DNA from 3 places in the Pseudomonas sp. T1.Ur genome. Region 3 is predicted to be linked to each of the others. Evidence: riboswitches for the same ligand, from Rfam matches in the RefSeq annotation. Region 3 holds a riboswitch; each other region holds the start of a gene.

Region 1 (3,837 bases), 760 kb from region 3:
CTGGCTGGCGATCACGTTCTTGGTCCAGTGGTGGTTGAGCGTGCCGCCCGGCAAATCGACCACTTTGGTCGGCTGTGCCGTGATCTTCGTGTCGCCATCCTTATAAGGGAAGCGAATCAACCGATCAGTATCGGCCACGTACAGGTCACTGCCTACCAGTGTCATGCCGAACGGTGAGTTGAGATTTTCCAGGAAGATCGTCCGGGTTTCAGCAACGCCGTCATGGTTTGCGTCGCGCAGCAACGTAATACGGTTGGGGCTTGGCACCCCAGCGCCGGCGCGTCCCATGACTTTTTTCATGACCCAGCCACGAATGCCCTTGGCATCGTCGGGCTTGGGCGGTGCGTTGGTTTCCGCCACCAGTACATCGCCATTGGGCAGGACATAGAGCCAGCGTGGATGATCCAGCCCCTCGGCGAACGCCACGACGTCCAGGCCCTGGGCCGGGGTTGGCTTGGCGCCGTCCGGCCAGCCGACGGCTTCGGCGATATTCACCGTGGGGATCAGGGTCTTGTTCGGCTCGGGCAGTTTCGGCGACGGGCCGATGCCGTCGGAAACCTGCAAGGTGGAAGACTCGCCGCAAGCGAATAGCCCTGTAGCAAGGGCGACGATCAAAAGATGAGAGGGCTTGAGCATGCGGGCTTCCCTATGAATGCATGTGGTTATTCATAGAGAAGCGTAGACGGGGGATGGTTCAACGGTGGGTGGTCATTCAGCCAAGCGATCCTTGTGGGAGCGAGCTTGCTCGCGATAGCGGTGTGTCAGGCGACCCTGACGCAACTGATAACCCGCCATCGCGAGCAAGCTCGCTCCCACAGTTTTTTGTGTGGCGTTAACCATGGGCCTGCTTGAACAGCACCGCGACGCCAGGGTGATAGTGCCCGGTTTCGTTGCGCAACTTGCGATAGGCATAGGGAAAATACCAGGCCACCGCGCAGGTGTTTTCTTTCTGCAGGTCATCGATCATGTCCTGCAGTTCTTCCGGCGTGGCACTTTGCTGGTTTTTTTGCGGGGCGACGAACAGGCAGCCGAGCCTCAAGTCGCTGGCATAGCTGATGCGCTTGGCGTCGCTGGTGGCTTCCAGCAAGGGTTGGGTCAGGTTCAGGTTGTTGACCTTCGGCCAGCGTTGGGTCGCCTGGATGAAGGCGCGTTCATCGGTACTGGCAATCAACAGGTCGGCGCGGGCGCTGCGTTCGCCTTCTTCGTTCTGTTTGCGCGTGGACGCGTCCTGCAGCGTGACCATCTCAGCCATCCAGGCGGCGGCCGACAGCAACCCGAGGTTGGCTTTTTCATCGTGCCAATAAGGTGTGTCGTTATCGCCGCGCACGGCGTTGTAGCGGTCGATACAGTCGAACCAGCGTTCCAGTACCGGGCGCAGGAATTCCAGGTTCGGATTGCTGATGATCATGCCTTGCATGCGTTTGCCCTCTTGTTCTTGTGATATCGGGTCATGGTGTCTCTTTGATATCACTTGCCGCAGCATCACACAAGATTGACGTCAGTTTATTGATCCGGGCCAATGTCCCAGGTGATGGCCGTCGCGGCTTTAATTGACGCTCCACCCCCAACCCTCTAACCTTCGCGGCTTGTTTCAGGTGCTCTATGGCATTGCCGATAGGGTGAAACAGGGAAGCCGGTGCGTGCACACAAACCCGGCGCTGCCCCCGCAACGGTAAATGAGTCAACGCTGCGCTTGTGGCCTGTGTGGTGGGTTCGTCAGTTCAAGTTCGGATGACGCCGAAGTTGACCGACAGAACTCGCCACACAGGCCACTCACCACTGTGTCCATTGACATGGGAAGGCGCGCAGCCAGGCGTTACGCCGCTCATGAGCCCGGAGACCGGCCTGATTCATCCAACGGCATCACGGTGGGCGATGCCAGGCTCATTGCCGTCCTCTTTTTGCCCGCCCGCCGTTATCCAGTCCCAACGGAGAGCTCCCCCATGACCGACACGCCCGATCGCGACGAACGCCACCTGGCACGCATGCTGCGCAAGAAAGCCGTGATTGACGAGCGCATCGCCAACTCGCCGAACGAGTGCGGCCTGCTGCTGGTGCTGACCGGCAACGGCAAGGGCAAGAGCAGTTCGGCGTTTGGCATGCTGGCCCGGGCCATGGGCCATGGCATGCAGTGCGGCGTGGTGCAGTTCATCAAGGGGCGCAACAGCACCGGCGAGGAGCTGTTTTTCCGCCGCTTCCCGGAGCAGGTGCGCTTTCATGTCATGGGCGAAGGCTTCACCTGGGAAACCCAGGACCGCCAGCGCGACATCGCCGCCGCCGAAGCCGCCTGGGCTGTGTCGCGTCAGTTGCTCAGCGACCCGGCCATTGGCCTGGTGGTACTCGATGAACTGAACATCGCCCTCAAGCACGGCTACCTCGACCTCGATCAAGTCCTGAGCGATCTGCAAGCCCGACCGCCCATGCAGCATGTGGTGGTGACCGGTCGCGGCGCCAAGCCCGAGATGATCGAGTTGGCCGATACCGTGACCGAAATGGGCATGATCAAGCATGCGTTCCAGGCCGGCATCAAGGCGCAGAAAGGCGTCGAATTGTGAGCGATGCGCCGATGACCAGTCGCCACTGTCCGGCGGTGTTGGTCGCCGCCCCGGCGTCCGGCCAGGGCAAGACCACCGTCACCGCCGCCCTGGCACGGTTGCATCGCAACCAGGGGCGCAAGGTGCGGGTGTTCAAGTGTGGCCCCGACTTCCTCGATCCGATGATCCTTGAGCGAGCCAGTGGCGCGCCGGTCTATCAATTGGACATGTGGATGGTCGGCGAGCAGGAGAGTCGCCGACTGCTGTGGGAAGCCGCCGCGGAAGCGGACCTGATCCTGATCGAAGGCGTGATGGGACTGTTCGACGGCACGCCGTCCAGCGCCGACCTGGCGCGGCATTTCGGCGTGCCGGTACTCGCGGTGATCGACGGCACGGCCATGGCCCAGACCTTCGGCGCCTTGGCCCTGGGCCTGGCGCGTTATCAACCGGACCTGCCGTTCGCCGGGGTCTTGGCCAACCGGGTCGGGACCTTGCGTCATGCGCAGTTGCTCGAAGGCAGCCTGACCGAAGGCTTGCGTTGGTATGGCGCGTTGTCACGGGAAACCGGCATCGAATTGCCAAGCCGTCATCTCGGACTGGTCCAGGCCAGTGAGTTGAACGACCTGGACGTTCGCCTGGATGCTGCCGCCGAGGCGTTGGCCAGCAGCTGTGAAGTGGCTCTGCCGCCCAGCGTTGAGTTCGCGGCTCCGGAGGTGAGCGTTGTTGAGCCGTGGCTCGACGGTGTGCGCATCGCTGTCGCCAGGGACGAGGCGTTTGCCTTCACTTACGGCGCGAGCCTCGATCTGCTGCGGGCCATGGGCGCGCAGTTGAGTTTCTTTTCGCCGATTCACGATACCCAGTTACCCAAGGCGGACAGCCTTTACCTGCCTGGCGGTTATCCCGAACTGCACCACGTCGCCCTGGCGCTAAACGCGCCGATGCTGGCGGCGATCCGTGCCCACCATGCGGCCGGCAAGCCGCTGCTCGCCGAATGCGGCGGCATGCTGTACCTGCTTGATTCGTTGACCGACGTCGAAGGCGTCCGCGCCGAATTGCTGGGTTTGCTGGCCGGGGATGCGCAGATGCAAAAACGCCTGGCGGCCCTCGCGCTGCAATCGGTGGATTTGCCGGAAGGTTCCCTGCGCGGGCATACCTACCATCATTCGCTGACCAGCACCGGACTCGAGCCGATTGCCCGCGGGCACAGCCCCAATGGCGGGCGGGGAGCTGAGGCGGTTTTCCGACAAGGACGAATGACGGCTTCCTACGTGCATTTTTATTTTCCGTCCAATCCGAGGGCGAT
Region 2 (3,837 bases), 110 kb from region 3:
CCAGTTCCATCAGTCGCTCGATGCCGTAGCGCCAATAGCCGATGCCGCCGTGCAGCGACAGCAAGATGACCTTGGCGTGTTGCAGCACGTCTTCGACATACAGATCCACCGACGCGTGGTTCTGCACCTGCATCGGGTTGGCGAGGCGGAACTGCGGGTAGTCGTCCGGCAACTGCCGCGCCGCTTCGGCCAGCAGCGCCAGGCTGGAATCGCCGCTGCACAGGACCACCAGTTCGGCGGGGGTTTGCCCGAGGTCGGCGATGTTGTCATCCGACACGAAACCGCCGGGCTGGGTCCTGAGCAGGTGCATGGCTTACACGCTGAGGGCGGCGCGCAACTGCGCTTCGAGCCGCCCGGCGTCCAGCGCCTGGCCGATCAGCACCAACCGGGTCACGCGTGCTTCGTCGGCGCTCCACTGGCGGTCGAAGTGCTTGTCGAAGCGCGTGCCGACGCCTTGGATCAGCAGGCGCATCGGTTTGTTCGGGATCGCCGCGAAGCCCTTGACCCGCAGCACGTCGTGCTGGACCACCAGTTGCGTCAGCGCGTCCAGCAGCAGGCTTTCGTCAGCCTGGGGCAGTTCGATGGAAATCGAATCGAAGGCATCGTGATCGTGGTCGTCGTCATCGCCGTCATGGTGGTGGTCGTGATGGCTGTGGCGGCTGTCGATGTGCTCTTCGGAACCGGCGCCCAGGCCGATCAGCACGTCCAGTGGCAGGCGACCGCTGCTGGCTTCGATGATCTTGACCGCTGGCGGCAGTTCTTCGGCGACTTCCAGGCGGACTTTTGCCAGGTCTTCAGGGTTGATCAGGTCGGCTTTGTTGAGGATCACCAGGTCGGCGCTTGCCAGTTGATCGGCGAACAGCTCGTGCAGCGGCGATTCATGGTCCAGGTTCGGGTCCAGCTTGCGCTGGGCATCGACCTTGTCCGGGAATGCGGCGAAGGTGCCGGCGGCGACGGCCGGGCTATCGACCACGGTGATCACCGCATCGACGGTGCAGGCGCTGCGGATTTCCGGCCACTGGAACGCCTGGACCAGCGGCTTGGGCAAGGCCAGGCCGGAGGTTTCAATGAGGATGTGATCAAGGTCGCCGCGACGGGCTACCAGTTCGCGCATCACCGGGAAGAACTCTTCTTGCACGGTGCAGCACAGGCAGCCGTTGGCCAGTTCATAGACGCGGCCGTTGGCTTCTTCTTCGGTGCATCCGATGGAGCACTGCTTGAGGATCTCGCCGTCGATGCCCAGTTCGCCGAATTCGTTGACGATGACCGCGATACGTCGGCCCTGGGCGTTGTCGAGCATGTGCCGCAGCAAGGTGGTCTTACCCGAGCCGAGGAAACCGGTGACGATGGTGACGGGGAGTTTGGCCAGTGTTTTCATCGGATGCCCTTTGGCAAGGTGGCGGGCAAACGGGACGACAACCGCAGGCACAGGCGTGCGCGGAAGATTTCGCCACCGGATCACCCCGCCCGGTTGTAGTGAGAATCTGTTGTCGAGGCAGGTCTCCTGGCTGACGGCGGGCCAGGCAGGCCTTTATCCAAAGCCTGGGCTGGCAATTTTCTGCGCCTTCCCGTGCGCCCGTTGTAACAGGGCATGCACAGTGGCCTTGCAGAGACAGCACCGTTCACAGTTGCGGGGGCAGCCGCGGCTTGGACCGCGTTCCCTTCAGGCTCTGTAAAAAAGGTATCCGCACTCGCCCGTTTCGCCTTGTCTGGCCTTCGCGCGAACACATTTCATACAGCCCCTAGCTTCGGCGCATGCCGAAGAACCTCGAAGGCGCAAGGCTACGCAGGGTGTGCGGGCGGGTCAATCTCCGCAGGCAATCTCCGCTGACCGGGGCGTCCTGGCGACCGTCCGCAGGGAAAATCAGCGGGCCGCCACTCGCCAGAGCCGGGCGATGTCCCGGGCCCGCTCGGCCAGCAGGCGCGGCGCCTCGGTGCACGCCTCTTGCAGCGTCATGGGCCCGTTCGCCAGGGCAAACGCGGCGTCGATACCGTGTCCATAAAGCGCTTCGTAGCCCTCCCCCAGCGTACCGGCCAGGACCACTACCGGCACCCCGTGGCGCCGGGCGATGCGGGCGACGCCAAACGGCGTCTTGCCGCGTAGGGTCTGGGCGTCGAAACGGCCTTCACCGGTGATCACCAGGTCGGCACCGTTGATCGCATCGGCCAGGCCGGTCAACTGCGCAACGACTTCCACACCGGTCCGAAACTGCGCCTGGAGGAACGCCTTGGCGGCGAAGCCCAGGCCCCCGGCGGCGCCGCTGCCCGGTTCGTCGCGAACGTCACGGGCGAGCGCCCGGGCACAATGTTCGGCGAAGTGCCCCAGCGCCCGGTCCAGTTGCCGCACCTGCCCGGCGGAGGCGCCTTTCTGCGGGCCGAACACGGCTGAAGCGCCGTGGGGGCCGCAGAGCGGGTTATCGACATCGGCGGCGATCTCGAAACGCACGCCGGCCAGGCGCGGATCCAGGTCGCCCAGGTCGATCCGCGCGAGTTTGTCCAAGGCCGAACCACCGGGCGCCAGCGGCTGGCCCTGGTCGTCGAGCAACGCCACACCCAAGGCCTGCATCGCCCCGGCGCCACCGTCGTTGGTGGCGCTGCCGCCGATCGCCAAAATAACCCGGCTGGCGCCTTCGTCCAGGGCGGCGCGAATCAACTCACCGGTGCCATAGGTGCTGCTGGAACAGGCATCGCGCTGTCCCGGTGGCACCAATTGCAAACCGCTGGCCTCAGCCATTTCAATGATTGCCGTGCGGCTTTGCGCCAGCCAGCCCCAGCGGGCCTCGACGGGGGCTCCCAGCGGGCCACGGACCCGGTTTTCACGCCACTGGCCGTGGCAGGCCGCAAGCACCGCCTCCACCGTTCCCTCGCCTCCGTCCGCCATTGGACACTTGATCAACTGCGCGTCCGGCCAGACCTGGGCCAGCCCTTGTGCGATGGCATCCGCCACGCCCTGGGCGCTGAGGCTGTCCTTGAACGAGTCGGGGGCGATGATTATTTTCATTTTTGTTCTCCGGTTCCGATGCACAGCATGCTGCCAGCTGACCGCAACCGTGACGCCGGTCCGCCGCACAAAAGACACTGGGGATTATTGGTCAAATTCACAAAGGCTGGGTCGCATAGCGTGTGGCCAGCGCATCTGTGGCGAGGGAGCTTGCTCCCGCTCGGCTGCGTAGCGGCCGCTTTTTTGGGGCCGCTGCGCGACCCAGCGGGAGCAAGCTCCCTCGCCACGGGGTTATGAGTCAATTGCACCCCACATAGGTTATGTGGGGGTATCGACGGTCTGTGGCAACAGCTGGACGCCCAAGTACAACGCCAACATCCCATCCAGCCTGAGCGGGTCGACGCCGCTGAGTTCGGCAATGCGCTCCATGCGATAGCGCAGGCTGTTGCGGTGGATGCCCAGGGCGTCGGCGCAGGCCTGGCTCTGGCCGTCGTGTTCACACCAGCTTCGCAGGGTAGCCAGCAGTTGGCCGTTGCTGTCCTTGGCGATGACTTTGCGCAACGGGGTCAACAACTCGTCCAGCGCATCATCGCTGCGATGCCGCCAGAGCATCACCGGCAGACGATAGCGATTGAGGATCAACAAGCGTGACTGCGGCAGGACATCACGACCATACGCCAGCAGGTCCGCCACGCGCCGGTAGCAACGGCGCAGGCCCGCCAAGCCTTCGGCCTGGCCGCCCACAGCGACTCGAAGGATGTTCCAGCCCAGGCCGTCGAGCTTGCCCAGCAAGCGCTCGTTCTCCACCGAAGCCGTGACTGGCCGGCACCAGAGCAACGAGGATTTGGACGAAGTCAGGCACCAGCTGTCCGGGTAGCGCGACATCAACCAGGCGC
Region 3 (3,837 bases):
ATTGCCCAGCACGCGTCCCACCAGGATCAATGCCGTACGCCTGAAGCCCTTGGCCTGTACCTTCCCGGCGATGTCCTCCAGCGTCCCCACCACCCAATCCTGATCCGGCCACGTCGCCCGGTGAATCACCGCAATCGGACAATCCGCGCCGTAGTGGGGCAGGAGCTCGTCTACTATCTTTTCCAGATGGTTGACCCCCAAGTGAATCGACAGGGTCGCCCCGTGTTGTGCCAGGCTGACCAGCTCTTCCCCTGTGGGCATTGCGGTTTTGTCCGCGTAACGGGTCAGGATCACGCTCTGCGACACGTCCGGCAAGGTCAACTCGGCACCCAGCAGGGCGGCGCAGGCTGAGGTGGCGGTTACGCCGGGGATGATTTCGAAAGGAATGTCCAGCTCCCGCAGGCAGCGGATCTGCTCGCCGATGGCGCCATAAAGGCTCGGATCGCCGGAGTGCACCCGCGCCACGTCCTGGCCTTTGAGGTGGGCAGTCTTGATCAGATCAACAATCTGCTCCAGATGCAGCTCGGCACTGTTGATCACTTGTTCGGCGCAGTGGCCGTCCAGCACGGCTGCCGGCACCAGGGAGCCCGCGTAGATGATCACGGCGCAACTGCGAATCAGCCGCTGGCCCTTGACGGTGATCAGTTCCGGGTCGCCGGGACCGGCGCCGATGAAGAAGACGGTCATGACCGGTTTCCTGTTGAGTGGGGGGTGCATGAGCAGCGCTCATGATTCCAGCGGCGATTATCAAGCGTTACGAGGTAACCGCCAATGCTAGCGTGGCTTGTGCAGCCTTCTGGCGGGTAACCAGCAAGCTCGCGGGGGAGGTGCCCAATCGGTCGGCCAGGGCCAGGGCGGCGCTTTCGGCGATGCCGTGGCAGCCCGTACGCTCAAAGGCGATTTCGGACAGATGGCTGAGCCGTGTTTGATAGCCAGCCAGTTCCCCGGCACTGAAGCACGTCAGCGGTAACGACAATTGCCCGGCCAGTTCCAACAGCCCGGGTTCGTCACGCTTGAGATCGATGCTGGCCAATGCCCGCACGTGATCGAGCGCAATGCCATGGGCCTGCAAGGTCTGGTCAAGCAATGCCCGCAACGCACTGGCCGGGCAACCGCGCTGGCAGCCGAGGCCGACCACCAGGATCGGCCCGTTGCTCATGCGTCGTGGTGGGCCTGGGCGCCACGGCGAAACAGCCAGGCGCTGATCAGGCCCAAGGCGAGCCAGAATGCAACGTTGGTCAATTGCGAGGCGAGTTTGAATTCAGTTTCCAGCGCCTCGGGGGCCAGCATGGAATGCACGTCCGGCTGCGGTGCGCCGATGACATGGGGAATCAGCAAGGTCGCAAGGCCCAACACTTTCAACAGCCAATGCCGACCGAAGACCATCAGCGCGATGCCCACCGCCGTGGACGCTGCCGTGCCGATCCACCACATCTGCCGCTGGGCCAGATCCGCCGCTGCCGTGCCGGGCAATTCCGGTGGCAGGCCGAGGGTCGGTGCCAGGACGAAGGTGGCGTAGCCGGCCAGGCCCCAAAGCAATCCCTGGGATGTACGGGTCGGCGTGCGCAAGGTGTACAGGCCCGCCAGCATCAGCGCGAAACCCACCGCGACGACAAGGTTGCCGCCCGTCGTGGACAGCACGCGCTGCCAGCCGTCTTCCGGCTCCCAGGCTTCGGCGTCATGGGTATGTGCAGCCCCTGCGGCATGTTCATGGACCTCGGTCGCCGGCGCCTTCTCGAAGGTTTCCGCCTGGAGGATCAGCGGCGATACCCAGAGACTTTGCAGCAGGGTCAACAGCAGGGCGGCCAGGAGCCCGCTGAAACCAGCGGTTTGCGCGATACGCTTGATCATGTCGGCAGCACTCAGTGGCACGGGAACGCGGCGCTATGACGTGTGTCATGGGCTGCGTTGTGCACCGCTTCGATGTGGGAGAAACCGGCGAAATAGACCAGGCCCGCGCCGAGGATCGAGGCGAGGACCGCCGCGCCCAGTCGCTGGCTCAGGGTGACGGTGGTGCTGGTGGTGCGGGCGGTGCTGCTGATGGTCGACATGGCGCTTCCCTCTGGTCTGTCAGCGGGCGGATCGAGCGCAATGAAAACCCAGGCGAAGGCTCGCCGGGATTCGAACAGCGCCCGCCCACCGCGGGTTTGTTGAAAATGAGTCATGGGCCGGTCTCCGGGCTCACGAGGGACAGGGCCTGAGCCGTGCCTGAAAGCGTCACCTTCCCATGCGCATGCACAGTGGATTCGACGCTTCGCTCGCTTACCGTTGCGGGGGCAGCACCGGACTGACGTGGCCTTGAAGTAAAGCACACGATTCACCGGTTTCCCGTTTCACCCTGTGAAGGGCACCCAAACTGGCGCACAGGAGACCATGGGCGAGGGCGGGGCGTCAATTGAACACGCCGGGAATATATTTCATCGTCGTCCTGCAAAAAGCCTCAAGCCCAGCCGATAACGGGGTAGGCGTACACACAATTATCCCAATCGATACGCTGGCGGCATGGACGCTCGACCCACCACCGAGGTCTTCCCATGTCCCTACGTAGCTTGAACATCGCCCCCCGAGCCTTTCTCGGCTTTGCCGTCATTGCGCTATTGGTCGTTGTGCTCGGCGTGTTCGCCGCCAATCGCATGTCCGTCATTCGCCAGGCTTCGTTGGACATGGAGCAGACCCAGGTCCCCAGCGTTGGCTATCTCGCCAATGTGATGGAAAACGTACTGCGCATGCGTATCCTCTCGTTTCGCATATTGGTGAACCGTGACCCGGCCAGCCTGAAAGAGGCCGAGGTTCGCATTGGCGTGCTGGTGGAAAAGCTGCACAAGGCCAACAACAGCTATGCGGCGTTGCCGGCTACTGCGGAAGAAACCGAACTGTACAAAACCTTTTCCGCAACGCTTGAAAAATACCTACAGGCCCAGCAGGAAATGCTGGAGCTGTCGCGTCAGGACAAAATCGATCAACTGCGTACCCACATCAATACACGGATCAAGGAAGGCACCGACCTGATGGGTGAGCAACTCAACAAGCTCATCGCGATCAACGTAACCGGCGCCGGCGAAGCATCGGCCAAGGCCGGCGAGCACTACGACAGCGCAATCACAGGCATCATCATCGTCTCGGTCATCGCCGCGCTCGCCACCGTGGTACTGGCCCTTTTGCTGACTCGCAGCATCGTCACCCCCCTGAACCGGGCCCTCGAAGCGGCCCGGACCATCGCCGGAGGCAATCTGGTCACAGTTATCGACGACGATGGCAAGGACGAACCCGCCCGGTTGCTCCAGGCGCTCGCAGCGATGCAGGGCAGCCTGCGCCAGACCATCGAGCAGATCGCCGGCTCCGCCACCCAGCTGGGCGCCGCCGCCGAAGAGCTGAGCGCCGTCACCCAGGAATCTTCCCGGGGATTGCAACAACAGCACAATGAAATCGAGCAGGCGGCCACCGCCGTCAATGAGATGACCGCCGCCGTCGAAGAAGTCGCCCGCAACGCCGTGTCGACTTCCGAGGCGTCGAACCAGTCGACCCAGGCCGCCCATGAGGGCCGTACACGGGTGGTGGAAACCGTCGACGCGATCCAGACCATGACCCACGATGTGCAAGCCACCGCCTCGATGATCGAGGGCTTGGCAGTCCAGGGCCGCGACATTGGCAAGGTGCTGGACGTGATCCGCGCCATCGCCGAACAGACCAACCTGCTGGCCCTCAACGCGGCCATCGAAGCCGCCCGCGCCGGGGAGGCCGGACGCGGTTTCGCGGTGGTGGCCGACGAAGTCCGGGCCTTGGCCCATCGCACCGCACAATCGACCCAGGAAATCGAAAAAATGGTCGCGGGCATCC

The links. A riboswitch is a leader RNA that binds a small molecule or an ion and turns the genes downstream of it on or off. The one in region 3 is predicted to bind cobalamin.
Region 1: another riboswitch for cobalamin. It lies ahead of cobO (cob(I)yrinic acid a,c-diamide adenosyltransferase); the one in region 3 lies ahead of M8Q45_RS14300 (CbtB domain-containing protein).
Region 2: another riboswitch for cobalamin. It lies ahead of cobW (cobalamin biosynthesis protein CobW); the one in region 3 lies ahead of M8Q45_RS14300 (CbtB domain-containing protein).

Annotation. Positions count from the first base shown of each region.
Region 1 is NZ_JAMGSN010000001.1:3,986,883-3,990,719, reverse strand. Features, by position in the region: gene M8Q45_RS17735 (PQQ-dependent sugar dehydrogenase) at 1-636, opposite strand, end outside; gene M8Q45_RS17730 (hypothetical protein) at 833-1,417, opposite strand; cobalamin riboswitch at 1,577-1,863, shown strand; gene cobO (cob(I)yrinic acid a,c-diamide adenosyltransferase) at 1,944-2,555, shown strand; gene M8Q45_RS17720 (cobyrinic acid a,c-diamide synthase CobB) at 2,567-3,837, shown strand, end outside.
Region 2 is NZ_JAMGSN010000001.1:3,121,249-3,125,085, forward strand. Features, by position in the region: gene cobN (cobaltochelatase subunit CobN) at 1-310, opposite strand, end outside; gene cobW (cobalamin biosynthesis protein CobW) at 314-1,378, opposite strand; cobalamin riboswitch at 1,479-1,704, opposite strand; gene M8Q45_RS13765 (glycerate kinase) at 1,865-3,001, opposite strand; gene M8Q45_RS13770 (sugar diacid recognition domain-containing protein) at 3,260-3,837, opposite strand, start outside.
Region 3 is NZ_JAMGSN010000001.1:3,227,005-3,230,841, reverse strand. Features, by position in the region: gene cobM (precorrin-4 C(11)-methyltransferase) at 1-687, opposite strand, end outside; gene M8Q45_RS14310 (cobalamin biosynthesis protein) at 755-1,159, opposite strand; gene M8Q45_RS14305 (CbtA family protein) at 1,156-1,851, opposite strand; gene M8Q45_RS14300 (CbtB domain-containing protein) at 1,863-2,051, opposite strand; cobalamin riboswitch at 2,150-2,370, opposite strand; partial or broken gene M8Q45_RS28630 (MCP four helix bundle domain-containing protein) at 2,535-3,305, shown strand; gene M8Q45_RS28625 (methyl-accepting chemotaxis protein) at 3,297-3,837, shown strand, end outside.